Regions from separate parts of the Pseudarthrobacter sp. P1 genome, predicted to be linked through region 1. Evidence: riboswitches for the same ligand, from Rfam matches in the RefSeq annotation. Region 1 holds a riboswitch; each other region holds the start of a gene.

Evidence for each region. A riboswitch is a leader RNA that binds a small molecule or an ion and turns the genes downstream of it on or off. The one in region 1 is predicted to bind thiamine pyrophosphate.
Region 2: another riboswitch for thiamine pyrophosphate. It lies ahead of thiC (phosphomethylpyrimidine synthase ThiC); the one in region 1 lies ahead of thiD (bifunctional hydroxymethylpyrimidine kinase/phosphomethylpyrimidine kinase).
Region 3: another riboswitch for thiamine pyrophosphate. It lies ahead of ACQCSX_RS12630 (ECF transporter S component); the one in region 1 lies ahead of thiD (bifunctional hydroxymethylpyrimidine kinase/phosphomethylpyrimidine kinase).

Annotation. Positions count from the first base shown of each region.
Region 1 covers NZ_CP189584.1:1,247,947-1,257,316, reverse strand. The annotation lists gene ACQCSX_RS05980 (bifunctional folylpolyglutamate synthase/dihydrofolate synthase) at 1-262, shown strand, start outside; gene ACQCSX_RS05975 (DUF4233 domain-containing protein) at 262-699, shown strand; gene ndk (nucleoside-diphosphate kinase) at 753-1,169, shown strand; gene ACQCSX_RS05965 (vitamin K epoxide reductase family protein) at 1,263-1,952, opposite strand; gene ACQCSX_RS05960 (Rne/Rng family ribonuclease) at 2,360-5,692, shown strand; TPP riboswitch at 5,812-5,912, shown strand; gene thiD (bifunctional hydroxymethylpyrimidine kinase/phosphomethylpyrimidine kinase) at 5,902-7,425, shown strand; gene rplU (50S ribosomal protein L21) at 7,799-8,107, shown strand; gene rpmA (50S ribosomal protein L27) at 8,156-8,419, shown strand; gene obgE (GTPase ObgE) at 8,552-9,370, shown strand, end outside.
Region 2 covers NZ_CP189584.1:1,514,197-1,523,566, reverse strand. The annotation lists gene ACQCSX_RS07295 (ammonium transporter) at 1-748, shown strand, start outside; gene ACQCSX_RS07290 (P-II family nitrogen regulator) at 745-1,083, shown strand; gene ACQCSX_RS07285 (glucose-6-phosphate dehydrogenase) at 1,187-2,566, opposite strand; gene ffh (signal recognition particle protein) at 2,783-4,354, shown strand; gene ACQCSX_RS07275 (alpha/beta fold hydrolase) at 4,467-5,192, shown strand; gene thiC (phosphomethylpyrimidine synthase ThiC) at 5,267-7,009, opposite strand; TPP riboswitch at 7,006-7,116, opposite strand; gene ACQCSX_RS07265 (GNAT family N-acetyltransferase) at 7,167-7,670, shown strand; gene ACQCSX_RS07260 (prephenate dehydratase) at 7,723-8,565, shown strand; gene ACQCSX_RS07255 (VOC family protein) at 8,732-9,370, shown strand, end outside.
Region 3 covers NZ_CP189584.1:2,678,307-2,687,676, forward strand. The annotation lists gene ACQCSX_RS12615 (extracellular solute-binding protein) at 1-1,312, opposite strand, end outside; gene ACQCSX_RS12620 (energy-coupling factor transporter transmembrane component T family protein) at 1,514-2,308, opposite strand; gene ACQCSX_RS12625 (ABC transporter ATP-binding protein) at 2,305-3,948, opposite strand; gene ACQCSX_RS12630 (ECF transporter S component) at 3,951-4,565, opposite strand; TPP riboswitch at 4,615-4,733, opposite strand; gene ACQCSX_RS12635 (DUF4235 domain-containing protein) at 4,898-5,158, shown strand; gene ACQCSX_RS12640 (DUF1003 domain-containing protein) at 5,182-5,649, shown strand; gene mnhG (monovalent cation/H(+) antiporter subunit G) at 5,646-6,065, opposite strand; gene ACQCSX_RS12650 (monovalent cation/H+ antiporter complex subunit F) at 6,062-6,328, opposite strand; gene ACQCSX_RS12655 (Na+/H+ antiporter subunit E) at 6,334-6,894, opposite strand; gene ACQCSX_RS12660 (Na+/H+ antiporter subunit D) at 6,891-8,525, opposite strand; gene ACQCSX_RS12665 (Na(+)/H(+) antiporter subunit C) at 8,522-8,971, opposite strand; gene ACQCSX_RS12670 (Na+/H+ antiporter subunit A) at 8,968-9,370, opposite strand, start outside.

The DNA of each region.
Region 1 (9,370 bases):
GGCCGATGAAATCTGCCTGACGCAGTCCAACTCGCCGCGCGCCATTCCGGCCGCCGAGCTGGCCGAGCTGGCCGCGGACCTGGGCTGGGAGGACGAGAACATCCACATTGCCGAGCAGCTGGACGATGCCATCGAGTGGGCCGTGGAGCGTGCCGAGAGCAACAACGACCTCGCCGGCGGCGTGCTGGTCACCGGCTCCATCACCCTCGTGGCGGAGGCTCGCATCCTGCTGGGCCGGCCGGGCGAAAAGGAACGCCCCTGATGGCGCGCCAGACCAAGGCCCAGCGCGAATGGCGCCCGGGCATGCCCAGGAAGCGCCGTTCCACCAAGGTGATGTTTGCCTCCGTGGTGCTGAGCCTGGAGGCCTTCGTGGCGCTCTTTGCCGGGTTGGCACTGTTTGGCCTGCGGAACAAGGACACCGGCATCTTGTGGGCGTCCGTGGCCCTGGCCGTAGTGCTGATCTTCTCGTGCGCGTTCATGGGCAAGAAGTGGGGGCCGGCCCTGGGCTGGATCCTGCAGCTTGTCCTCATTGCCACCGGCTTCCTGGAGCCCCTCATGTTTGTCATTGGCGTGCTGTTCGCCGTCTCCTGGTGGTACGCGTTGCGGGCCGGATCGCGCCTCGACCGCGAGAACGCCCAGCGTGACCGCGAGCAGGCCGAGTGGAATGCCGCCCACCCCGCCGAGGGACCGGCCGCCTAACCTGCTGCCCGTAAACTGGAACCAGCACCCCCAACTACTGAAGTGGAGCAACTGTGAGCATTGAGCGCACCCTTGTACTGGTCAAGCCCGACGGCGTGGCCCGCAACCTTTCCGGTGCCATCCTGGCCCGCATCGAGGCCAAGGGCTACAGCCTGGCCGAGCTGAAGAAGACCACCGCGACGCGCGAAATGCTGGAGCAGCACTACGCCGAGCACGTGGGCAAGCCGTTCTACGAGCCGCTGGTCGAGTTCATGCTCTCCGGCCCGGTTGTTGCGGCCATCTTCGAGGGCCAGCGCGTCATCGAAGGCTTCCGTGTGCTGGCCGGCACCACGGACCCGACGACGGCGGCCCCGGGCACCATCCGCGGCGACTTCGGCCGCGACTGGGGCCTGAAGGTCCAGCAGAACCTGGTGCACGGTTCCGACTCCGTGGAGTCCGCCGAGCGCGAGATCGCCATCTGGTTCGCCTAAACCGCAAATACAACTGAGGCGCAGCAACTGCAGGGAATCCGTGGATTCTGTGCAGTTGCTGCGCCTCAGTTGGTTAAGCGGGCGGGGTCCCAGCTACCCGACGCCGCCGCCGAGGAAGATGTTGATGAAGCGGAAGAAGATGCTGGCGATCACGGCCACGTAGAGCAGGCCGACGATGATCCAGGCCCACTCGGCGAGGAACTTCTTCAGTCCCTCCGGAGCGGGGATCACCCCGTGGAACACGTTGCGGACCGTCACCCAGACGAACATAGGGATCATCATGGCCCACACCACCATGCAGTACGGGCACAGGACGCCGATGACGTACAGCGCCTGGGACCAGAGCCACACGATCATCACCATGCCGAGCGTGACGCCTGTCTGCAGCCCCAGCCAGTAGGCGCGGCCCAGCTTGGCCCCGGAGAGCAGCACCATGCCGGTGGTGATGATGACGGCGAAGGCGGCGACGCCGATCAGCGGGTTCGGGAAGCCGAAGAGCGCCGCCTGGGGCGTCTTCATGACGGTGCCGCAGGCGATCCACGGGTTGATGTCGCAGCTGGTGATGGCATCGGGGTTCTTGTACAGCTCAAGGCGTTCCAGCACCAGGATGCCGGACGCCAGCCAAGAGACGGCGCCCGTGACCACCAGCAGCCAGCCGAACGCCGCACGCCGGGCGAACAAGGGTAGCCGGGACTCGCCGTCGTCGGCCGTGGGGCGGGCGGGCGAGGCGGCGGCAGCACGTGCCGCCACCGTTCCTCTGGGGGAAATCTTGGACCGGGCCATGGTTGCCTAACTCCTTGAACGTGTACGTGCCCCGATTCTACTCACCGAAACTTGGCGTTCGGTGTGCCCCTCAGGCGGTGCTGGCACACGATGTGAGACAATGGTTGCGGCTGGAAACCGATCCACATGCGGGTTCCGGTCCTGTGGCAAGCTTCACGGCTCGCCGGTGACGATCGCAGTGCGCACGGGGTGAAGATATCCGGCGCGGGGACGGTCCACCGGGCGGCCACGCCGGAACCACCGGCGGAGACAAAGCGAACCACGGGCCTGCCAGTGAAGCCGCACCCGAGTGATGGTGCCGCCTGGCAGGAATTTAATCGACTTCTGTCGGCCCCCGCGGGTGCCGACGTTTTTGCCCTCCCGGCACCGGATGTGGCGGCGCAGGCGGGGCCGGAGTAGCGCCATAAATGGATAACGAAATTTCTTCACAGGATTCATCAGCAGCAGTGCAGGAAACCCCGGGGGCGGCCGCAGAGGCAGCACCCAAGAGGGCCACGCGCACGCGCCGCAAGACCACCCAGGCCACCGACACGGCCGCCGCCGCGCAGGCCGGCACGGAGGCTGCTGCCACCGAGGCGCCGGCCACCGAACCGGTTGCGCAGGCTCCGGCCAAGAAGGCGCCGGTGCGCCGCTCCCGTGCCAAGAAGGTGGCCGAGCCCGAGGCCGCCGAAACGCCCGCCGCCGAAGCAGCCGTTGAGGCACCTGCCGCCAAGGCCCCCGCCAAGCGCGCCCCGCGCCGCCGCGCCACGGCCCCCGTGGCCAGCCCGGCCGAGGCTCCCGCGGAGACGGCACCCGCCGCTGCCGATGCCGCCGTCGTCGACGCGGCCGCACCGGCCGAGGACGCCGCCGCGAAGGCTCCGGCCAAGCGCCCCACCCGCAGCCGCGCCAAGAAGGCTGCCCCCGCCGAGGAGGCCGCAGTCGAGGTTCCGGCCGAGGCCGAAGCCGCCGTCGAGGCCGTCGAGGACGGGAAGCCGGCCAAGGCACCCGCCCGCAGCCGCTCGCGCCGCCTGTCGGCCGCCGACCGTGCCGCCGAGGCCGCCGCCGAGGCCGTCCAAGCTGCCGCCGAGGCCGCCGCCGCCGAGCACGCAGCCGAGGAAGCCGCCGCCAACGAGGCTCCGGCCGTTGACACCGCAGCCGTGGCCGCGCCTGCGGTGGTTGCCGCCGCAGAGGCCGGTGCCCCGGCACAGGACTCCCTGTTTCTGGCACCCTCCCTGCTGTTCCAGGTGCCGGACCTGAGCCTGGCCGTACCGGTTCCGGCCGTGGCCGAGGAAGAAGACGAGGAATCCGAGGAGGGCGCCCGTCGCCGCAGCAGCCGCAGCCGTTCCCGCAAGGGCCGCGGCCGTGCCGCCGGCGACGAGGCCGTCGAACCCGGCACCGAGACGGAGTCCGAGGAGGACGAGACTGAGGAAGCAGGTGCCGCCGACGACGGCGTGACGTCGCGCCGCCGCCGTCGCCGCCGCCGTGGGGATGCCGATCTGGAACTGACCGGCGGCAGCGACGAGGATCCGCCCAACACGATCACCAAGGTCCGCGCCCCGCGCCAGCTGGCCGAGGCCCCCGTGAACAACCGCGTCACGAGCCTGCGCGGCTCCACCCGTCTGGAGGCCAAGAAGCAGCGCCGCCGCGAGTCCCGCGATTCCGGCCGCCGCCGCCAGGTCATCACCGAGGCCGAGTTCCTGGCCCGCCGCGAGTCCGTCGACCGCACCATGGTGGTCCGACAGGGCGCCGACCGCATCCAGATTGGCGTCCTCGAGGATGGCATCCTGGCGGAGCACTTCGTCTCCAAGACCCTGCAGGATTCCCTCATCGGCAATGTGTACCTGGGCAAGGTCCAGAACGTGCTGCCCAGCATGGAAGCCGCGTTCGTTGACATTGGCCGCGGCCGCAACGCCGTGCTCTACGCCGGCGAGGTCAACTGGGATGCCACCAAGCTCAACGGCCAGCCGCGCCGCATCGAGAACGCGCTCAAGTCCGGCGACTCCGTCCTGGTCCAGGTCAGCAAGGATCCGGTGGGCCACAAGGGTGCCCGCCTGACCAGCCAGATCTCCCTGCCCGGCCGGTACCTGGTCTACGTGCCCGGCGGCTCCATGACCGGCATCTCCCGCAAGCTGCCCGACGTCGAGCGCAACCGGCTCAAGCGCATCCTAAAGGACCACCTGCCCGAAAGTGCGGGCGTCATTGTGCGCACCGCCGCCGAGGGTGCCAGCGAGGAAGAGCTGACGCACGACATCAACCGCCTGCGGGCGCAGTGGGAGGGCATCCAGTCCCAGACCAACTCCACCAAGATGCTGGCCCCGGAGATGCTGTACGGCGAACCGGACCTGACCATCAAGGTGGTCCGTGACGTGTTCAACGAGGACTTCACCAAGCTGATCGTCTCCGGCGACGACGCCTGGGACACCATCGAGGCCTATGTGACCTATGTGGCCCCGGACCTGGTGGACCGTCTGGAAAAGTGGACCAAGCCCGAGGACATCTTCGCGGCGCACCGCATCGATGAGCAGATCAACAAGGCGCTGGAGCGCAAGGTGTTCCTGCCCTCCGGCGGTTCGCTGGTCATCGACCGCACCGAGGCCATGACGGTGGTTGACGTCAACACCGGCAAGTTCACCGGTTCCGGTGGAAACCTGGAAGAGACGGTCACCAAGAACAACCTGGAAGCGGCCGAGGAAGTGGTGCGCCAGCTGCGCCTGCGCGACATCGGCGGCATCATCGTGATCGACTTCATCGACATGGTCCTGGAATCCAACCGCGACCTGGTGCTGCGCCGTCTGGTGGAGTGCCTGGGCCGCGACCGCACCAAGCACCAGGTGGCCGAGGTGACCTCGCTGGGTCTGGTGCAGATGACGCGCAAGCGCATGGGCACCGGCCTGCTGGAGGTCTTCGGCGAGCAGTGCGAGACCTGTGCGGGACGGGGCATGGTGACCCACGAGGTTCCCGTCGAGCACCGCCGCGCCCACACGGTGGCCGCCGAGGCCCACCACCCGAACGTCCGTGGCGACCACGGCCGCAGTGAGCCGGCCGGCCGCTCCGAGGGCAACCGGACAGAGAACCGCAACGAGAACCGCGGCGACGCGGGCCGTGGGTCACGCAACGAGCGCAAGCGCAGCCGCGGCCGCCAGCCGGTTGCGGAGGTGGAGGCTGCTCCCGCAGTGCATGAGGAGCCCACGGATGCGGAGAAGGCCACCAAGGCCAATGCCGCCCGTGCCGCCCTGGCCGCCGTCGCCGCCGCGACAGCTGCCTCGCACCATGAGGACCACCACGACGCCGCGCACGCCGTCCAGGCGCCGGCTGCCAACGGTACGCACGCTGTCCAGGCGCACGCGCCGGCTGCCGACGGCACGCCGATGCTGACGTTTGGCGACGAGGCTGTCGAGCTGCCCCGCGGCGACCGCCAGTCCAGCGAGGCCGTGGCGGACCGTTCCGCCGTGCTGGCCGACCTGGCCCAGGCACTGGACCAGCTCTCCGGCGTCGAGGCTGATGGTGGCGACCACGAGGCCCAGGACGGTGCCCCGCAGCGCTCCTCGCGGAGCCGCCGTGGACGCCGCCGCAGCGCCAGCCGCGCCCAGGGTGCCGCCAATGCCAACGAGGTCACCCATGGCCAGGACACGCCGGCAGCGGCACCTGCAGCCCTGGCTGCGGCCCCGGCACAGGAGGCGCCCAAGGCGGCGCCGGCCAAGGCCAAGCCCGCCAGCGAGCCCATCATTCTGGGTGTCGGCGTGCCGGCCTCGGAGCTCTAGGGCTTTTCGGCCCACAGGCAACGAGTGAACCCGCTTGCCGCTACCGACCGTGTTTGCACATGGTTGGTTGCGGCAAGCGGGTTCACTTTTTAACTCGCGGCTGCGCTGCGGGTAGGCTGGCAGCAGACACGGGGTGCCGGGGCAACGGGCCCTGGCTGAGATCCAGACCCGTTGAACCTGTCCGGTTAGCACCGGCGAAGGGATGTCCTGTGACTTCTACTGTTGCCTCCGCCTCCACCGATCCCGCCGTGGTGCGGGTCCTCAGCATCGCCGGTTCCGACCCGTCCGGCGGTGCCGGCATCCAGGCGGACCTGAAATCCATTGCCGCCAATGGCGGGTACGGCATGGCCGCCATCACCGCGCTGACGGCCCAGAACACCCACGGGGTGGTGGCCGTCCACGTGCCGCCCGCGGACTTCCTCACCGCCCAGCTGGACGCCGTGTCCGCGGACATCGCCATCGACGCCGTCAAGATCGGCATGCTGGGCAACACCGAGGTGATTAACGTCGTCGCCGACTGGCTCGATGCCCAGCGGCCCGCCGTCGTGGTGCTGGACCCCGTCATGGTGGCCACCAGCGGGGACAAGCTCCTGGGCCCCGAAGCGGCCACCGCGCTGCGGGCGCTGGTGCGCAAGGCGCATTTGGTCACGCCCAATCTCCCCGAGCTGGCCGTGCTGGTGGACCAGCCGGAGGCGGCCACCTGGGCCGATGCCCTGGACCAGGGCAAGCTGCTGGCCGTGGAGTCCGGCGTGCGTGTTTTGGTCAAGGGCGGCCACCTCGACGGCGACGAATGCCCGGATGCCCTCGTGGCCCCGGACGGATCCGTCCTGGAGGAGCGCCTGCCGCGCGTGGACACCGCCAACACCCATGGGACCGGCTGCTCGCTCTCCGCGGCACTGGCCACGGCGATGGCCCGGACGGGGGAGTGGCATGCAGCGCTGCGCCAGGCCAAGGGGTGGCTGCACGATGCGCTGGTCCACGCCGATGAGCTGCAGGTGGGCTCCGGCGCCGGACCGGTGAACCATTTCCACCGGCTGTGGTCGACGGCGGCCCCGGCCGCGGATGAGTTCACCCTCCAGCTGTGGGAGGACACCGCCGGGCTGCGCGCTGAGATTTTTGACCTGGAGTTCATCGGGGCGCTGGGGGACGGCAGCCTGAAGGAGCGACACTTTGCCTACTACCTGGCGCAGGACGCCCTCTATCTGAACAGCTATTCGCGCGTGCTCGCCCGGGCCAGCGGGCTTGCCCCCACCGAGGACGAACAGCGTTTCTGGGCCAGGGGCGCCCAGCAATGCCTGGCCGTGGAGCTGGAGCTGCACCGCACCTGGCTGAGCCAGCATCCCACCGAGGTCGAGCTGGGGCCCGTCACCAAGTCCTATGTGGACCATCTCACATCCGTCTCCGCCCAGGGCAGCTACGGCGAGCTTGTGGCGGCTCTGCTGCCCTGCTACTGGCTCTACGCCGAGGTGGGTGCTGTGCTGCACGGCAACTACCTCCAAGGCGTCCAGAAGGGCGACGGCGGCGCCGGCCAGGCGCCCGCCCACCCGTACGGATCCTGGCTTGAAACCTATGCCGACCCGGAATTTGCCGAGGCAACCCGGGTGGCCATCGCGTACACGGATGCCGCGGCCCGGGCCGGATCCGCGGCCGAACGGGCCCGGATGCGCACCGCCTTTGTGGCCTCGGCCCGCTACGAGCGGGACTTCTTTGACGCCCCGCGATTGCACGCCTGAGCAGGACACACCCGGGGCAGCGAGTGTCGTTGCCCTTAAGTGCTCCGCTTTAACGCTAGGATGGTGCAGCAAGGTTCCGTGACAGGGCTGAAGTCAGCGCAGCATATGCGCCGCATCACAGCTCCCAGTCCGGTACCGGTCTCATTTGCGGCCGAGGGCGGAATTAGCGTATTCTTGATCTTCGGTGCTTACGCCAACTACAGGGCAATCACTCCATGGGTTAATTCATGTGAGGTCCTCGGCGTTGAGGCACATAGTGCACGGCACGCAATGTCTACAAAGCAATGCGGGTTGCGCACGGTTGGCACCAGGCAGAATAGCTGCCGGTCCAGCGCGAAACTTTGTAATAACGTCGAGAGAAGTGAGTTCCCCAGTGGTGTACGCGATTGTCCGCGCAGGCGGCCGCCAAGAGAAGGTTTCCGTCGGAGACTTCGTGACCATGAACCGCGTCCCCGGTGGAGTTGGCAGCACACTTGAGCTGCCCGCTTTGCTCCTGGTTGATGGTGAGAAGATCACCACGGCCGCTACGGACCTGGCTAAAGTAAAGGTTACGGCTGAGAAGCTGGAGGATCTTCGTGGCCCGAAGATCGTCATCCAGAAGTTCAAGAACAAGACCGGCTACAAGAAGCGTCAGGGCCACCGTCAGGAACTGACCAAGGTCAAGATCACCTCGATCGCTTAATTGCGGTTGAAGAACTAAAAGTCTTAGTCGAAAAGGTAGGCATTTTAAATGGCACATAAAAAGGGTGCGAGCTCCACTCGCAACGGTCGTGACTCCAACGCTCAGTACTTGGGTGTGAAGCGCTTCGGCGGTCAGGTTGTCAAGGCTGGCGAGATCATCGTCCGCCAGCGTGGAACACACTTCCACCCCGGCGCAGGCGTTGGCCGCGGTGGAGATGACACGCTGTTCGCTCTGGCTGCCGGTGCGGTCGAGTTCGGCACGGCCCGTGGCCGTCGCGTTGTGAACATCGTCGCAGCTGCTGCTGCAGAGTAATACACACGCTTTTCCCAGTGGAGCGGGCCGCATGGCTCGCTCCACTGGCTTTTAACAGTACGTTCGCCTTAACAGGCACCACCCTGCGACAGCTAAACTTGGCTGGAACGCAGAAAAATAAAGGAGACTCCATTGGCCAGCTTTGTTGACCGGGTTGTATTGCACGTATCCGGCGGGACAGGTGGCCATGGCTGCGTCTCCGTGAAGCGTGAAAAGTTCAAGCCCCTGGGTGGGCCCGACGGCGGCAACGGCGGCGATGGCGGCGACGTCATCCTGCGCGTCTCCGACCAGACCACCACCCTGCTGGACTACCACCACGCCCCGCACCGCCACGCCAGCAATGGCGGCCCCGGCATGGGCGACTGGCGCAACGGCAAGACCGGCGAAACGCTGATCCTCACTGTGCCGGACGGCACGGTGGTCAAGACCAAGGACGGCCAGGTTCTGGCCGACCTCGTGGGCGAAGGCACCGAGTACATCGCGGCCGCCGGCGGCCAGGGCGGCCTGGGCAACTCCTCGCTGTCCTCGCAGAAGCGCAAGGCCCCCGGTTTTGCCCTGTTGGGCGTCCCCGGCGAGGGCCGCGACGTTGTCCTGGAACTGAAGTCCATTGCCGACATCGCCCTGGTGGGCTTCCCGTCCGCCGGCAAGTCGTCCCTGATTGCCGCCATGTCCGCGGCACGCCCCAAGATTGCCGACTACCCCTTCACCACCCTGATCCCGAACCTGGGCGTGGTGGAAGCCGGCGATGTCCGCTTCACCATTGCCGATGTCCCCGGCCTGATCGAGGGCGCCAGCGAGGGCAAGGGCCTGGGCCACTACTTCCTGCGCCACGTGGAGCGCTGCGCCGCCCTGGTGCATGTGTTGGACTGCGCCACGCTGGAATCTGACCGCGACCCGCTTTCCGACCTGGCGATCATCGAGCAGGAGCTGGACCGCTACGCGGTGGACATG
Region 2 (9,370 bases), 270 kb from region 1:
CCGCCCGCACAACCTCCCGTTCGTGATGCTTGGCGCCGGTCTGCTCTGGTTCGGCTGGTTCGGCTTCAACGCCGGTTCCGCCTTGGGCGCCAACGCCGTCGCCGGCTACGCCTGGATCAACACCCTGGCCGCTCCGGCCGCCGCAACCCTGGGCTGGCTGATCGTGGAGAAGCTGCGCGATGGACACGCCACCTCCCTCGGTGCCGCCTCCGGTGCCGTGGCCGGCCTGGTCGCCATCACCCCCGCCTGTTCCGCGCTGACCCCCATGTGGTCACTGGCCCTGGGCCTGTTGGCCGGTGTCGTCTGCGCCATGGCCGTGGGCCTGAAGTACAAGCTGGGCTACGACGATTCCCTGGACGTGGTGGGTGTGCACCTGGTCGGTGGCCTCTTCGGCACCCTCTTCATCGGCCTCGCCGCCAACCCGGAGTCCCCGGCGGCCGGCACCGGCCTCTTCTACGGCGGCGGCCTGGAACTGCTGGGCAAGCAGGCCATCGGTTCGGTGGCGGTCCTGCTCTACTCCTTCATCGTCGCCTTCATCATCGGCTGGGTCATCAACAAGACCATGGGCTTCCGGGTCTCCGAGGAGCACGAGGCCGAGGGCGTCGACGTCAGCGTCCACGCCGAGTCCGCGTACGATTTCGGGGGACGGGTGGGAGGCAGCTTCCAGCCGATGCCCGAACTGGTCCGCGCATCGGACGGCGAGGACGTGTCCAGCAACTCCGGCTCCAAGACCAAGGTGGAAGCATGAAACTCATTACGGCAATCATTCGCCCGGACAAGCTCGACGATGTCCGCGGCGGCCTGGAGAGCTACGGCGTCCAGGGCCTGACGGTCAGCGGGGCCCACGGCTACGGCCGCCAGCGCGGCCACACCGAGGTCTACCGGGGGGCGGAGTACACGGTGGACCTGCACCCCAAGATCCGCATCGAGGTCCTTGCCACGGATGAGCAGGTGGATGACATTGTCGACGTCATCATCTCCACCTCCAACACCGGACAGGCCGGCGACGGCAAGGTCTGGACCGTGGAGGTCTACGAAGCGGTCCGCGTCCGCACCGGCGAACGCGGAGCGGCCGCCGTCTAGACGGGGGTGGAGGCACGGAAAGCGCGGGTCCCTGGGGGGCCCGCGCTTTCCGCATGCAACCGTGGCCAGTGCCCGCCCGGGGATGGACGGCGGCGGCGGCTGCCTATCGCTGCGAGGTGGCCCAGTGCGCCGGGCCGTTGGACCCGGCCGGATATTCCTCAAGCGGCACCCCACCGGCGGCCCAGGCAGCCAGTGTCCCCTCGACGATGCGCCAGCATTCCTCGGCCGTGTCGTCCCGGACGGAGAGCAGGGGATCGGCGTTGAGCACGCCGTCCAGGACCTCGCCGTAGGGCAGCAGCGGATCGGAGGAGAGCAGCGTCTCCAATTTCACCCGGTTGAGCGTGAACAGGTCCCCGGGGCCGTTGACGTCCAGATCCAGCTCGAGGGAATCCGGGCCGAAACCGATGTGCAGGCGGGTGGGGCTGTCCACGCCGCGGAATCCGGTGGGCAGGTGGGGGACCGGCCGGTAGGTGATGACAGCCTCCTTGCGGGCCGTCCCCAGGGCCTTCCCCGAGCGCAGGATGAACGGGACATTGGCCCAGCGCCAGTTGTTGATCCGCACCGCCACCTCGGCGAGCGTCTCCGTCCCGTGCGCCGGATCCACGCCAGCCTCCGCCGTGTAGTCCGGGATGCTGCGGCCGCCGATGCTCCCTGCCGTGTACCGGGCCCGGCGGGTGCTCCGGGGGTAGTCGGTCGAGATCGAGCTGGCGCGCAGCACGGTGGCGATGCCATCGCGCACGTCGCGTTCGCCCAACGTGGCAGGCGCCTCCATGGCGATGATGGCCATGATCTGCAGCAGGTGGCTCTGGATCATGTCCCGGGCGGCGCCGGCGGTGTCGTAGTACCGGGCCCGGTTCTCCAATGCCAGGTCCTCGTCAAAGACGATCTCCACCTTTTCGATGTGGTCGCTGTTCCACAGCGGTTCCAGCAGCCGGTTGGCGAAGCGCAGCCCCAAAATGTTGAACACGGTGGATTTGCCCAGGAAATGGTCCACTCGGTGGATGTGGTCCTCGGGAACCAGCGCGGCCAGGGTCAGGTTGAGCGAGTGCGCGCTCGCGGCCGAGGAGCCGAACGGCTTTTCCATCACCAGACGGGTGCCCGCGGGGAGCTGGTCCGCGGTGAGCACCTCGCAGGCCTTTTGGCTGACGGCCGGCGGGAGTGCGAAGTAGACGGCCACCGGCCCCGCCACCTCCTTGAGCAGGGCGGCCAGCGCCCCCGGGGCCGTGACGTCCACCTGGTGGTAGGAGCTGCCCGCAGCGACGGCGTCCAGTGCGGCCGCGCCGGCGGCATCGGCGGTGGAGCGGGCCTTGGCAAAGGAGGTCTTGAGGCGTTCGGACCATTGCTCCGGCGTCCAATCGTCGCTGCCGGCCCCCACCAGGGCCAATCCCGGGGCGCGGCCGCGGGCAACCAATCCGGCCACCCCGGGCAGCAGCAGCCGCCCGGTCAGGTCCCCGGAGGCGCCCAGGATCAACAGTGTCCCGATCCGTCCCGCTTCGGTGCCGGCGCCGTCGTCGGCCTGTACTGGAGTCTTTATGGTCTCGCTCACACCGCCAGCATGCCACGCCCGGGCGTCCGGCGCAGCGGCCAGAGCGGACCGGGGGCCGTGCAACTTGGTACCCTTGGTAGTTGAGTCCCCGGGAATCCGCGCAATGAGTGCGGACACCTACGAACCCATCCTGACGAAAGAAGTAGACGGCGCGTGTTCAACTCCCTATCTGACCGGCTGACAGCAACCTTCAAGAATCTTCGTGGCAAGGGCCGGCTGTCCGAGGCCGACGTCGACGCCACCGTGCGGGAGATCCGCCGCGCCCTGCTGGACGCGGATGTTGCCGTCCCCGTGGTGCGCGAGTTCACCGCCAAGGTCCGCGAGCGGGCGCTCGGCGCCGAGGTCAACGGCGCACTGAACCCGGCGCAGCAGATCGTCAAGATCGTCAACGAGGAACTCGTGACCATTCTTGGCGGGGAGACCCGCCGGATCCGCCTGGCCAAGAACCCGCCGACGGTTATCATGCTGGCCGGTCTGCAGGGTGCCGGCAAGACCACCCTGGCCGGAAAGCTGTCCAAGTGGCTCAAGAGCCAGGGCCACAGCCCGCTGCTGGTGGCCGCCGACCTTCAGCGCCCCAATGCTGTCAAGCAGCTCCAGATCAACGGTGAGCGCGCCGGCGTGCCCGTGTTTGCCCCGCACCCGGGCGTCAGCAGCGAGTTTGAGCACGCCACCGGCGATCCCGTGGCCGTGGCCCAGGCCGGTGTGGCCGAGGCCCGCGCCAAGCTGCACGACGTCGTCATCGTCGACACCGCCGGACGCTTGGGCATTGATGCGGAGATGATGGCGCAGGCCGCCAACATCCGCGCCGCCATCAACCCCGACGAGGTCCTCTTCGTCATCGACGCCATGATCGGCCAGGATGCCGTCAACACGGCCCAGGCCTTCAACGACGGCGTCAACTTCACCGGCGTCGTGCTGACCAAGCTCGACGGCGATGCCCGCGGTGGTGCGGCGCTGTCCGTGGCCTCCGTGACGGGCAAGCCCGTCATGTTCGCTTCCACGGGCGAGGGCCTGGAGGACTTCGAGCTCTTCCACCCGGACCGCATGGCCAGCCGCATCTTGGACATGGGCGACATCCTCACGCTGATCGAGCAGGCGGAGAAGAGCTGGGACAAGGATGAAGCGGCCCGGATGGCGAAGAAGTTCGCCGACCAGGAAGACTTCACCCTGGACGACTTCCTGTCCCAGATGCAGCAGATCCGCAACATGGGCTCCATGAAGAAGATGCTCATGATGATGCCGGGTGCGCAGAACATCCGCCAGCAGCTGGAGAACTTCGACGAGCGCGAGATCGACCGCGTGGAGGCCATTGTGCGCTCCATGACGCCGCACGAGCGCGTGGCCCCGAAGATCATCAACGGCTCCCGCCGCGCCCGCATCGCCAAGGGTTCGGGCGTCACCGTCTCGGAGGTCAACGGCCTGCTCGAGCGCTTTGGCCAGGCCCAGAAGATGATGAAGAAGATGGCCCAGGGTGGCGGCATCCCCGGCATGCCGGGCATGCCCGGGATGGGCGGCTCCCGCAAGGGCAAGACCGCACCGAAGAAGAAGGCCCGCTCCGGCAACCCGGCCAAGGCGGCACAGGAGCTGCGCGAGGCCGAGGAGCGGCGGGCGAACGCCGCCAAGGCGCTGCCCAGCGGCAACGCGTTCGGCGGCCAGGACATGGACGGCTTCGATCCCTCCGCGCTGAACCTGCCCAAGGGCTTCGACAAGTTCCTGGGCAAGTAGCCAGCCAGTTGTGCCAAAATCGCGCCCGCTCATATCTTTCACGCCGGATGATCCGGCGTGAAAGATATGAGCGGGCGCGATTTTTGTCTGTTGTTTTTCTGAGAGGTGCATTGTGAGCGGCGAACGGATTGTCTTCATCCACGGAGCCGGTGCCTTTGGCGCCGCGGCCTGGCCCGCCCAGCATCCCCTGGCCAGGGACTACGATGCCCTGTTCATCAAGCGGCACGGCTTTGACGTGTCCGCCGATCCGCTGGTCTCCGATTTCGCGGTGGACGCTGAGATCGTGCTGGGCCATCTAGAGAGCGGAGCACACCTGGTGGCGCATGCCCAGGGTGCCATCGCGGCGATGATGGCAGCCGTGGAGCAGGGCTCCCTGGTCCGCTCGCTCACCCTCGTGGAGCCGGCCTGCCTCTCCCTGACGGCGGAGCTGCCCGCCACCCATGCCTACCGCGAGCTGCTGGAACCGCTCTACGCCCGGCGCGCCGAGATGGCCGACGTCGAATTCGCCGTCGCGTATGCCCGGATGGCCTCGGCCAGCGGCGAGGTCCAGACCGGCCCGGGTGTGATGGCGCCCGGCGCGTTGAACAATGAGTCGGCCGCCCGTGCCGCGCGCCGCCTGCGGCTGCAGGCCCCGCCGTGGGAGGCGCCGCTGCACATCGTGCCCGGCGTCCCCACACTGGTGCTCACCGGCGGCTGGGAGCCGCTGTATGAGGAGATCGCCGGCTATCTGGTGGGCACCGGCGCCGTCCACCGGACGACGGCGGGAGGCCACCGCCCGCAGGACACCGCCGAGGGTGCCGCGCTCATCCGGGAGTTCATCGAGGCCCACTCGGGCTAAAACCCTGCAACTGTGCGACAGTAGTTGTCGCTCTGGGGCCCCAGAGCGACAACTACTGTCGCACAGATTAGGCATTAGCCCACGGGCATGACGGGTTCGGGCAGGTACACCTTGGAGCCCGACGCGCGGAACTCGGCGCTCTTGGCGTCCATGCCCGCCACGATCAGCTTCTGGTTGGCCGCCGAGCCAAACTCGGCCCGGATGTCGGCGCTGATCCGCATGGAGCAGAACTTGGGCCCGCACATGGAACAGAAGTGCGCCGTCTTGGCCGGTTCCGCCGGCAGCGTCTCATCGTGGAACGCCTGCGCCGTCGCCGGGTCCAGCGAGAGCGCAAACTGGTCCCGCCAGCGGAACTCGAAGCGTGCCTTGGACAGGGCGTCGTCGCGTTCGTGGGCGCCCGGATGTCCCTTGGCCAGGTCCGCGGCATGGGCGGCGATCTTGTAGGTGATGACGCCCGTCTTGACGTCGTCCTTGTCCGGCAGGCCCAGGTGCTCCTTAGGCGTGACGTAGCAGAGCATGGCCGTGCCGTAGCGGGCGATCTCCGTCGCGCCGATCGCACTCGTGATGTGGTCGTAGCCCGGCGCAATGTCCGTCACCAGCGGCCCCAGCGTGTAGAACGGGGCGCCGTCGCAGAGCTCCTGCTGGCGTTCGACGTTCTCGCGCACCAGGTGGAACGGCACGTGTCCGGGCCCCTCCACCATCACCTGGACGTCATACTGCCAGGCGCGCTTGGTCAGCTCGGCCAACGTGTCCAGCTCGGCAAACTGGGCGGCGTCGTTGGCGTCCGCCGTCGAGCCCGGGCGCAGCCCGTCGCCCAGGGAGAACGACACATCGTAGCGGGCAAAGATCTCGCATAGCTCATCGAAATGCGTGTAGAGGAAGTTCTCCTGGTGGTGGGCCAGGCACCAGCCGGCCATGATGGACCCGCCGCGGGAGACAATGCCCGTCACCCGGTCCGCCGTCAGCGGCACGTAGCGCAGCAGCACGCCGGCGTGGATGGTCATGTAGTCCACGCCCTGCTCGCACTGCTCGATCACCGTGTCGCGGAAGATCTCCCAGGTGAGCTTGTCGGCCTCGCCATTGACCTTTTCCAGCGCCTGGTAGATCGGCACTGTGCCAATCGGGACGGGGGAGTTGCGGATGAGCCATTCCCGGGTGGTGTGGATGTCGTCCCCGGTGGAGAGGTCCATGACGGTGTCCGCACCCCACAGCGTGGCCCACTGCAGCTTGTCCACCTCCTCGGCAATGGAGCTGGTGACGGCGGAATTGCCGATGTTGGCGTTGATCTTCACCAGGAACGCCTTGCCGATGATCATCGGCTCGGATTCGGGGTGGTTGATGTTGGCCGGGATGATGGCCCGGCCGGCGGCCAGCTCGGAGCGCACCAGCTCCACATCGCAGGATTCGCGCAGCGCCACATAGCGCATCTCCTGGGTCACGACGCCGGCCCGGGCGTAGTGCATCTGGGTCACCGTCCGCCCGTCCAGGGACCGGAGCGGCGGCCGCTGGGCCCCGCGCCATTCGGCCGAGGCTGCGCCCCGGCGGGCGGCGCTGCGCCCGTCGTCGAGCAGCTCGCGCCGCCGGCCCGCGTAGATTTCCGTGTCGCCGCGCCCGGCAATCCATTGCTCCCGCAACGGCGCCAGACCGTGCACCGGATCGCTGCCCGGACCCGCCGTCCGGTAGACATCAAACGGCGGATTGGCCTCCCCGGAGGGGGACGCCTCCAGCTGGATCCGCGTCACGGGAATCCGCAGCCCCGTGGCCGGGTCGTGGAGGTGGTGCAGAGAATGGGCAGGGCTTTGCTGTGAAATGTCCACAGGTGTTACTCACTTCCTTCGCCGGCATTACCCGGACAGGTTCAACGGTCGCAGGCTGCATCAGCCCTTTTCTCAGCCCCTGCAATGGGGCTCCCGTGTGGTCGTTCTCGAACATACACTGTCAACGGGTGTCGGTGCCAACCCATAGGATCAAGCCATGTTGGAAATCCGCCCCGCGGCACTGAGCGAGCTCTCGCAGCTGCCGGCCATCGAGGCCGGGGCCGACGCCGCTTTCGGCCCCGGCAGCACGGGCATTTGTGCCGCGGACCTGCCGCCGGCGGCAACGGTTGCCGAATTCGCCCAGGCCCTGCACATCATGGTGGCCGGCCGGCCGCCGGTGGGCTTTGCCCGGCTGGAAGAGCTCGACGGCGCCGCGCACCTGGAGCAGCTCGCCGTGCTGCCCGAGTGGTCGGGGCAGGGGATCGGCCGCGCGTTGGTGGAGGCGGCCAAGGCCTGGGCGCGGGAATCGGGCTACCACACGATGACGCTGACCACCTTCGGCGAGATTGCCTTCAACGTGCCGTTCTACCGCAGCTGCGGGTTCACCGTGCTGGCGGAGCTGGGCCCGGAGCTCGCCGAGGTCCGGGCGGCGGAACAGCGGCTGGGGCTCGATGCCCTGGGCCCGCGCGTGGCCATGGGTCTGGACCTCAACGGAGCCTGAGGGCAACGGGGCCTGGACACAACTGCTCCGCAACCATGGGAAAATCCAAGGTATGGCTAACGCAATCGCATACCAGGGTGAACCCGGTTCCAATTCCCATCTCGCCTGCGCCGAGAAATACCCGGACTTTGAGTCCATCCCGTGTGCCAGCTTTGAGGATGCGTTTGCCGAGGTGACCAGCGGCCGCGCGCAGCTGGCCATGATCCCGATCGAAAACACCCTGGCCGGCCGCGTGGCGGACATCCACACGCTGCTGCCGGAGACCTCCCTGCAGATCATCGGCGAGCACTACCTGCGCATCCGCTTCAACCTGCTGGCCATCCCCGGCGGCACCATCGAGCAGGCCACCGAGGTCCACAGCCACGTCCATGCGCTCGGCCAGTGCCGCAAGCTGATCCGCGAATTCGGGCTCAAGCCCGTCATCGCCGGGGACACCGCCGGGTCGGCCCGCGACGTCGCCCGCTGGAACGATCCCACCAAGGTCTCGCTGGCCCCTCCCGGCGCGGCTGAGCTCTACGGCCTGGACACCCTCGCCGTGGACGTCGAGGACGATCCCACCAACACCACGCGCTTTGTGATCCTGGCGGACAAGGCACCGCTGCGCTCCCGTGACGAACTGGCCGGCGACGCCGTCACCAGCTTCGTCTTCCGGGTCCGGAACGTGCCCTCCGCGCTCTACAAGGCCCTGGGCGGCTTTGCCACCAACGGCATCAACATGACCCGGCTGGAGAGCTACATGGTGGGTGGGGAATTCGCCGCCACCATGTTCATGGTGGACGTTGAAGGCCACCCGGAGGAGGCACCGATGGTGCACGCCTTCGAGGAGCTGCGCTTCTTCACCACCGAGGTCCGCATCATGGGCGTGTACCCGGCGGACCCCTTCCGCCGGCGCTGACCCGCGGCGCTCGTCCGAGGCGCCGGCCGCTAGTGCTGGTCCGCCGCCGGGATGGACGCATGCCATCCCGGCGGACGGCTGGAATAAATTGAAGCTTCAATCAATTGATATGGTGTGTAAGGGCGAAATGCCCAGCACCACCCAGCCAAGCACCAAGGAGCGCACCGTGACCACCCCCGCCAGCCAGGACCTGCTGTCCGCCGACCTCGCCATGGGCACCGTGATGCTCAAGGTGGGGGACATGGCCGCCATGAGCCACTACTACCAGCATGCCCTCGGCATGGACATCGTCACCGAGGCCGACGGCGGCCTCTACCTGGGCCGCGGCACGACGGCGCTGGTGCACCTGGCGCCCGCCCCCGGGCTGCACGTGCCCGGCCGCGGCGAGGCCGGGCTCTTCCACACCGCCCTGCTCTTTGACGACCAGGCCGCCCTCGCCGCCACGGTGGCCTCCGCCGCCCAGTACGAGCCGAAAGCCTTCGCCGGCAGCGCGGACCACCTGGTGAGCGAGGCCTTCTACTTCACCGACCCCGAGGGAAATGGCATCGAGCTCTACTGGGACCGCCCGCGCACCCAGTGGCAGTGGGACGGGAGCACTGTGGTCATGGACTCCCTGTCCTTGCCGCCGCAGCAGTACCTCGGCAGCCACCTGACCGAGGCCGCCGTCAGTGGCCAGCGCCAGGCGGCCGCGGCCATCGGGCACGTCCACCTGCAGGTGGGCGACGTCGCCACGGCCCAGGACTTCTACGTGGACACGCTCGGCTTTGAGCGCACGGCCGGCTGGCACGGCCAGGCACTGTTCGTC
Region 3 (9,370 bases), 1.4 Mb from region 1:
CACCCAGGACGTTCTTGATCAGGGCGCTTTCCACTGCCGCCTGCTGCGGCGGTGCCGGGATGGGGCCGGACGTGGGGAATTTGTCGAGGGTGTCGTAGAAGACCTGCCAATGCTGGGGCCCCTTGCCCGAGTACAGGGACTCGTTGACCATCGACCGGCGCGTTGGCGTCGTCGTCGGATTCGGCATCGCAATCTCCATCGCCTCCTTGGAGGCGCAGAACTTGATCCATTCCCAGGCCTCGTCCTTGCGCTGGGAGGACTTCATGATGGCGTAGCCCGCCGCACCAAACTGGTGCCGCTGGGTCCGCCACTTCGGGAAGAACTGCACGTCGAAACCGTCCTCGGCCATGCCGGCCTCGTGCAGGCCTTCAACCCAGTAGCCGCCCGCCGGGGTGGTGCCGATGAGTCCGGAGGCGAACTGCGCCACCAGTTCGGTGCCACCGCCCTGGGCCGGGCTGGTGCCCAGGCCTTCGGAGACCAGGGAGCGCAGGAACTCAAAGCTCTCGGCCACCTTGGCATCCTCGGCATTGGGTTCAAGCCACTGGTACCCGCCGGAACGGGCGGCGCTGGCGGGATCGTTGGCGTAGAACTTGTTCCAGAACCACGAGCCACCGGTGCTCTTGGTCTCCTTCAGGAAGCTGGTGTCGTTGACGTAGAGCCACGGCACCACGCCGCCAAAGAGCCGGTTGGTCCAGTAGTACGGCACAAAATTCTTGCCGCCGGTGGATTTCATCGCCGTGAGCGAGTTGTAGAAATCGTCGTGGGTCCAGTTCTCGGACGGGCGGGCCAGGCCGGCCCGCTCAAACGCCGAGGTGTTCAGGTACATGTTGGCGCTGTTGAAATCCATCGGCAGCTGGAACAGGCTGCCCTGGTACATGAACGCCTCCACCAGCGAGGGGTGGACGTCGTCAAAGTAGTCCTGGATGGCGGACTGGTCCCGCTGGACGTACGCATCCAGCGGCTCGGCCAACCGCTCCGCGAAGAGCTGTGCACCCTCCGTGGCCACCAGCACCACATCCGGGGACGTGCCGGCGGCCACCATGGTGAGGATCTTGGCGAAGAAGTCGCCCCAGTCCGCGCCCTGGATGGCTTGGATGCGGACGTTGATGCCGGGGTTCCGTGCCTTGAACGCCGCCACCAGCTTTGACCGGCTGGCGGCATCCTGGGCGGTGCCAAGGATGGCCACGCTCAGGGACGAATCATTGCGGCCGGGGATGTCGGCTCCCGTCAGCCGCGGCCAGCTTGCCCCAACGGCTCCTACGGCCCCCACGCCGAGAAGTCCGAGCATCGCTCGCCTTGTCAGATCACTCATGTTGCCTCCTCGCAACTTCCTAACTCGTGTTAGGAAGTGTGGCAGAATCGCCGAACACGTGTCAAGCATGAGGCACGTCACATTTCCGGCTCGTAGCTGCGGGGAGTGACGCCGTCCCGAAACAAGGACGCCGCTCCCCGCCCGGGACGCGGAAGTTCCGGTGTCCTGGACGGGAAACGGCGTCGCCGGTGCGGAGGTCGGCTAGAAGACCGGGTTCCAGGTCCCGAGGACGACGGCGGCACCCACCGCCGCGGCCGAGACCAGAAGGCCGGCACCAAACACCCAGACGTCCACGACTGAATAGGCGGAACGCCGGGCCCAGGTGCGCGGTCCGGCGCCAAAGCCCTTGGCCTCCATGGTCACGGCCAGGCGCGAGGCGCGGCGGATGGCCTGCACCAGCAATGCCATCGCCTGGCCCAGCGAGGCGACGAACCGGCCCAACACACCGGTGTTGGACCCCACGCCGCGGGCGCGGCGGGCCATGCCGAGGGTCTGCCATTCGGCCACCAGCAGCCCCACCAGCCGCATCGCGGCCAGGGCGCCGAGCACAAAGCGGTGCGGCAGGAGCAGCTTTTGCGCCAGGGCATCGGCCAGATCGGTGGGGTCGGTGCTGGCGAGGACAATGATGCCCGGCAGTCCGATGGCCAGTCCGCGCAGGGCGATGGCCACACCGGACTCCACCGAACCCTCCGTGAACAGGAACGGCCCCCAGGCCAGCAGCACGGCACCCGTCTTGGGTGCCAGCAGGGCCGATCCGTAGGCCCCCACGAGGGCGGCGGCCAGAATGGGCCAGCTGCGCACCAGCAGCATGCGCAGGCTCAGTCCGGCCAGTGGCAGCACCGCCAGCTCGCAGGCCAGCGCCACCACCGCCGACACCCAGTCCACCGTCAGCAGCAGCGCCACGGTCAACACCATGGCGGCGCCCAGCTTGGCAAGCGGGTTGGCCCGGGATAGGAAGGCCGTGGAGCGCGGCTGCGCCAGGATGTCCACGCTCATGCCGCACCTCCCGGAGCCCGGCCGAAGGGCTGAACACCTGCATGAAGACTTGCCTGGACATTTGCCCGGACCGCGGTCCGGACCGGTGGCGCGGCGTGGGCCGGTGGCGCGGCGTGGGCCGGAGCCGCGGACGGTGCCGGAGCACCGGATGCGACACCCCCATGCGCGCCCAGCTCCAGCCTGTTTCCGCCCAGAACCTCGGTGAACTCGGCGTCGTGGGTGACGGAGACGACGGCGGTGCCGGCGTCCAGCAGCTCGCCCACCAGGGAGGCCAGTTCGGCCCAGGTGTTGGCATCCTGGCCAAAGGTGGGCTCGTCCAGCACCAGCACCTGCGGGCTGGCGGCCAGCACCGTGGCCACGGACAGCCGGCGCTTTTCGCCGCCGGAGAGGGTGAAGGGGTTCGCCTCGGCCAGATGCTCCAGCCGAAGCCGCGCCATCAATTCCTCCACCTTGTCCCCGCCATGGCCCAGCAGCTTCGGTGCGAACTGCAGTTCCTCCAGCACGGATCCGGTGACGAATTGGTGCTCCGGCTCCTGGAACACCGTGCCGATCCGCTCGATCAGCGCCGATCCCTTCCAGCGGAAGGGGTCGGGCCCGGCGCCGCGGGCCAGCGGCGCTGCGGCAACCACCGCTCCGGAGGAAGCCGGCATCAGCCCGCCCAGGGTCAGTGCCAGTGTGGATTTGCCGGCCCCATTGGGGCCGGTGATGCTCAGTGCGGTGCCCGCCTCCAGCGCCACAGCGATCCCCGACGCCGCAGGGACGGCCGGGTGCCGGCGTCGTCCGCGCTGCCGGGACACGGCCAGATCCTTGGCGGAGAGCAGCAGCGGCCCGCCGCCGGATCCCGTGCGCCCCCGGGTGGGCGGCACGTAGCCGGGCACCCAGACCCCTGCCGCGGCCAGCATCTCCCGCGCCTGGGCCAGCACGACGGCGGGCGGGCCGTCCAGCAGCACGCCGCCGCCGTGGCCGGAGGAACCGGGCGCCAGCACCACGATCCTGTCAACAAGGTCCGCCCAGACAGCCACCCGGTGTTCCACCACCACCAGGGTTGCCCCCGTTTCGGACACCGTGTTGAGCACGGCGTCCCGGACCTCCAGCACGCCGGCCGGGTCCAGATTGGCCGTGGGCTCGTCCAGCAGCAGCAGCCCCGGGCGCATGGCCAGAATGCCGGCCAGGCCGAGGCGCTGCTTTTGGCCGCCGGAAAGCGCGGAGGAGGAATGGTCCAGCGGCAGGCGGAGTCCGACGGCATCCAGTGCCGTCTGCACCCGCGGCCAGATCTCCGCCGCGGGAACGGCCAGGTTTTCCGCGCCGAAGGCCACGTCGTCGCCAATGCGCGAGAGCACCACCTGGGCGTCGGGGTCCTGCTGCATCAGTCCGGCGCGGCCGCGTGCGGCAGCGGCCGGCACGCCGTCGATGGTCAGGGAGCCAAACTCGCTGGCCTCCTCGTCGGCACCCAGCACCCCGGCCAGGGCATGGAGCAGCGTGGACTTGCCTGCACCGGAGGGGCCGAGCAGGAGCACGCGCTCCCCGGGGGCAATCTCCAAGTCAAGGTCGTGCACGGCCTTGTGCGGCCGGCCAGAATGCTGCCAGCCCCAGCCCCGGGCCGAAACGGCGGCCGGGGCCACCTGTTGGAAAGAAGCCATGGCTAGAGGACGCGCTCCGCGGCCGCATGGCGGGAGGGCAGGTTGGACAGCGCACCGGTGCGTGCCAGTCCGCGGACGGCCAGCCAGGACAGCAGCCCGGCGATCACTGCACCGGAGACAACGGCGAAACCGGCGTAGATGAACTTCCAGGCCGGCTCCCATTCGGCGTTGTAGCCGATGTTGTCGTTGATGCCCATGGCCAGACCGGCAAGCGCACCGGCCAGCAGCGCCACCGGGAGGTTGAACTTCTTGTAGCGGAAGGTGGCAAAGGCCAGCTCCGCGCCAACGCCCTGGACCAGGCCGGAGATCAGCACGGTGAAGCCGAAGTGGGTGCCCAGCAGCGCCTCTACCACTGCCGCGACCAGTTCGCAGTAGAGTGCGGCACCGGGTTTGCGGATGACCAGGCCGCCGATGACGCCGGCAATGAGCCAGCCACCGCCATAGAGTCCACCCAGCGGCGGGAAGGCGACGGTGATGGCGGCGATGATGCCGTAGCCCTGGCTCCACAGCCAGAAGATGACACCGACGGCCACGGCCAGCACGGATGCCACCACAATGTCCACCACGCGCCAGTACGACGCAGTGGTTTTACGGACGGGCGCATTTGAATTGCTCATGAGGATCCTCCTTTACAGGAGGGGCGGCCACACGCATTGATGGCGCGCGGCCGAAGAGAACTCGACTCCCTTCGCCGGTACTAACCGGATCAGGTTCGAGGGTCTGCGGTTTCCCGCACTCTCAGCGCCGCGTCCCTCTCAAGGACCGGTGCTCCCCTGTCGTGTTGATTTGCGGATTCAGTTTACCCCCCGGCACCCGCCAGTGGAACTTCCATGACGCCCGACGGCGCAAGCACACCCGGGTGGGCTCCGCGGCACAGCGCCGCGGAGGCGCTAGGCTGGCACTGACTGCACCACAGCGCCGGACACCGGCCCGCCACCCAGGAGGCCCCATGAATGTTGTATTCAAACTGCTCGGCATTGCGGTGAGCCTTGGCGCCGGGTTTGCGGCCAACAAGCTGGTGGACGCCGTCTGGGAGAAGAGCACCGGCAACAAGCCACCCAAGGACGGCAGCGACCTGGAGAACAGCCTGCGTTCGGCGCTGGTGTTCGCCCTGGTCTCCTCCGCGGTGGCAGCCGTCATCCAGGTGCTGGCCGGGCGCGGCACGCAGCGCGCCATTGCCCGCTTCAACAAGACGCCGGACGAGGTCTAGCACCCGTCCCAGGAAGGGTGCCCATGACCATCAAGAATTGGCACACCGAGCACAAGGCCTCGCTGACCCCGGGCCAGAAGGCTGCCGATGTCCTGCGCAACGGGATGGGCAGCTGGCCCTTCATCGGCACCTTCATCCTCAGCATGGTGCTCTGGGCCGTGGCCAACAGCATCGTCTTGAAGAACGGCTCCTGGGACCCGTACCCGTACATCCTGCTGAACCTGTTCCTGTCGATGCTGGCCGGGCTGCAGGGCGCCATCCTGCTCATCTCGGCAAAACGGCAGGATGCCATCAGTTCGGCGATGGCCAAACACGACTACGACACCAACGTCGCCGCCAAGCTTGAAATCGACCGGCTCATCGACCTGGGCGAACAGCACAAGCAGATGATCGAACAGCTGCGGGCGCTGGTTGCGGAGACGTCCAGGGCCGCACTGGTTTCCGAACCGGGCGCGGGATCCGGCCCGCGGTTGGACGGCCCCGGTGCCTAGACTCCCGGGTCGGCACCCCGGGAGGCGGCGCCGTCGTCGTCCGGATCCCCGGCCAGGTCCTGGGCCGCGGCGGCCACCACGGCGTTGAGCTCGTCCGCGCTGAGCAGGTCCGGGCGGCGGTGCTTGGTCCGGTAGCCGGCCCGCCCCACCATGTGGGCGGAGACCGGCACGGTGAGCAGCTGGAAGATCCAGGCCACCAACAGCACCGGCAGCACCGCCCAGCTGCGCAGCTGCAGCCCGATGGCCGCCAGCAGCATGGCCAGGCCCAGCACCTGCGGCTTGGTGGCCGCGTGCATCCGGCTCATCAGGTCCGGAAAGCGCAGCAGGCCGATGGCCGCCGCCAGGGACATCAACGCCCCCACCAGCAGGCACACCCCCGTCAGCACATCGACCAGATTGTCCACAGTCGTGCTCATGGCTCCTCCCGCCGGTCCGAGACGAACCGGGCCACTGTGACCGAGCCGATGAACCCGATGACGCTCACGGCCACCAGCAGGGGCAAGTTGTTCAGGTGGTGGTTGACCGCCATGTCGGTGGCCAGGGCGGCCCCCACAATGGCCAGCAGCACGTCCGCCGCCAGCACGCGGTCCAGCAGCGATGGCCCGGCGGCGATGCGGTAGATGGCGCCGGCCGCGGCCAGCGAGAGGATGGCCGCCACGGCCACCACGACGATGTCCATGCCGCTCATGGCGCCCCCTCCGTTCCGTCCGTTTCGGCGGCCAGCGCCGCCACTTCTTCCCGGGTCCCCATGATCCTGATCAGCCAGGCCTCCGTGGCCCGCACCCCGGCCCGCACCTTTTCCAGCTGCTCCTCGTTGGAGACGTTCAGGGCGTGGATGTAGAGCGTGGGCGTGGCCCGGTCCACCTCCACCACCAGCGAGCCGGGCACCAGCGAGAGCACATGCCCGGTGGCGGTGATCAGCAGGTCCGAGTGGCTGCGCAGCGGCACGGCGACGACGGCGTTGCGCACTGCGGGCCCGCGGGCCACCGCCAGGTAGAACACCCCGAAGCTGCCGGCCACCACGTCCTTGAGGAAGATGGCGGCATAGACGGCGGCCAGGAAGACGTTGAAGCGCCCGCTCAATTCCACCGGCGGGAGGTAGAAGATGCGCGCCACCACCAGCGCGATCAGCGCGCCGAAGACCAGGTTGCCCACGCTGAAGTCCTGCCAGAGCGAACCCCAGACCAGGACCAGCCAGATGAGCAGCGGCAGTTCCTTCCACAGGGAAATCCTCTGCCGGCTCACCGCCGGGCCTCCGGCGCGCCCATAACGGCGGTGATGTACGCCTGCCGGTCCAGCATCTGGCCCGCACCCTGGTTGGCCAGCGAAAACAGCGGCCCGGCAAACACCGTCAGGGCCACGCCGAAGGCCACCAGCCCGAGGGTGGAGCCCACCATCATGGGCGGCATCAGCGCGGCAGCGGGCACCGTCTTGCCTGGTGCCCCGCTGCCTTTGGCCCGCGGTGCGGCCTTGCGGGGGTCCCCGCTGCGGGCCCCGGCGCGGGATCCGCGGGAGAGCGCGGCGAGCAGCACGGGCTCGGGGGCCAGCGCGTCCGCCGGACTGCGCCAGAAGGCCTTGTTCCACACGCGCGCCACGGCCAGCAGGGTCAGCAGGCTGGCCACCACGGCGCCGGCCACCAGCAGATAGGCCAGCGGGGTGCCCAGCGTGACGCCCGCCTGCAGCAGGCCCATTTTGCCCAGGAAGCCGGAGAACGGCGGGATGCCCGCCAGGTTCATCGCCGGAATAAAGAAGAGCACGCCCAGCAGCGGGGACAGCTTGGCCAGCCCGCCGAGCCTATCGATGGAGGAGGTTCCGCCGCGGCGCTCCACCAGCCCGGTGACCATGAACAGCGAGGTCTGGACGGTGATGTGGTGGATGACGTAGAACACCGCCGCGCCCAGCCCCAGCACGGAGGACATCGCCACGCCAAAGACCATGTAGCCGATGTGGCTGACCAGCGTGAAGGAGAGCATGCGCTTGATGTCGGTCTGCGCCACGGCACCCATGATGCCCACCAGCATGGTCAGCAGCGCCACCACCATCAGCACATCGTCCAGCGCCCCGCCCGGGAACAGCAGCGTTTCGGTGCGGATGATGGCGTACACGCCCACCTTGGTCAGCAGGCCGGCGAACACGGCCGTCACCGGGGCGGGCGCCGTCGGATAGGAGTCCGGCAGCCAGAAGGAGAGCGGGAAAACGGCCGCCTTGATGCCGAACGCCACCAGCAGCAGGATGTGCAGCAGCGTCTGCGTGCCGGGATCCAGCTGGCCCAGCTTGCCGTCCAGGTCCGCCAGCGTGACGGTTCCCGTAGCCGCATAGACCATCGCGATGGCAATCAGGAAGAGCATGGAGGAAACCACGCTGACCACCACATAGGTGACGCCGGCGCGGATCCGGTCCCCCGTCCCGCCGAGGGTCATGAGCACGTAGGAGGCAGTCAGCAGGATCTCGAAGCCCACGTACAGGTTGAACAGGTCCCCGGCCAGGAAGGCGTTGGACACCCCCGCCACCAGGATCAGGTAGGTGGGGTGGAAGACGGATACGGGGCCCTTGTCGTCGCCGTCGGCGGCGCCCTGGCCGGTGGCGTAGACCAGCACCGCCAGGCTCACCGCGGAGGAGACCACCAGCAGCAGCGAGGACAGCTGGTCCACCACCATCACGATGCCGAAGGGCGGCAGCCAGCCGCCCAGGTGGACGGCGCTGGTGCCGGAGGTCCAGACGGAGGCCAGCAGGACCGCCTCCAGCACCAGGGTCAGGGCGACAGCGGAAATGCTGACCCGCTGCTGCGCTCGCGGATGGCGGATCAGCAGGAAGGCCACGGCGGCGCCCAGGAACGGAACGGCGACGGCGAGCGGTGCAAGGTCTGCGAGGTTCATCGCGGGTTCCGCCCCTTTGAGCGTTTGGCCGGGAAGTTGAATTCGGTGGTGTCTGCGGCGATGTCCGCGTCCTCTTCGGCGTCGAAGGAGTCCTTTTTGGCCACCTTGCGGTCCTCGGCGTCGTCCTGGATCTCGTCGCGGCGGGCCAGCAGCCAGCTGCGGTAGATCAGCCCCAGCATGAACGATGTCACGGCGAAGGAGATCACGATGGAGGTTAGGATGAAGGCCTGCGGGAGCGGATCGTTATATTCACCGGGAGGAATGTCTTTGCCGAAGATGGGTGCCAGGCCGGCGTAGCCGCCGGTGGCCAGCAGCAGGATGTTGGTGGCGTTGGCCAGCAGCATCAGGCCCAGCAGCACGCGGGTCAGGCTCCGCTCGAGCATCAGGTAGATGCCCACCGCATACAGCACGCCCATCACCAGCAGCAGGGTCAGGTTGGCGCTCACCGGCCCACCCCCTGTTGCAGCTCGTCCACGGTGGCCTCCAACCCGTTGGCGCTGTCCTCTTCGTGCTGGTCGATCTCGGCGCCCAGGCTGCGCAGCACGTCGATCACCAGCCCCACCACCACCATGTAGACGCCGACGTCGAAGATGGCGGAGGTGACAAACTTGACGTCCCCGAACACCGGCAGGTCCAGGTGGATGATGCCGCTCTGGAACACCTGCCCGCCCAGCAGCAGCGGGAACATGCCCGTCAGTGCGGCCAGGCCCAGGCCCAGGCCCAGCATGGCGCCGGCGCTCACCCGGGTGGCCTCGGCCAGCTCAAAGCGGCCGCCGGCCAGATACCGGATGGTCAGGGCCAGCCCGGCCACCAGGCCGCCGGCAAAGCCGCCGCCGGGGCCGTTG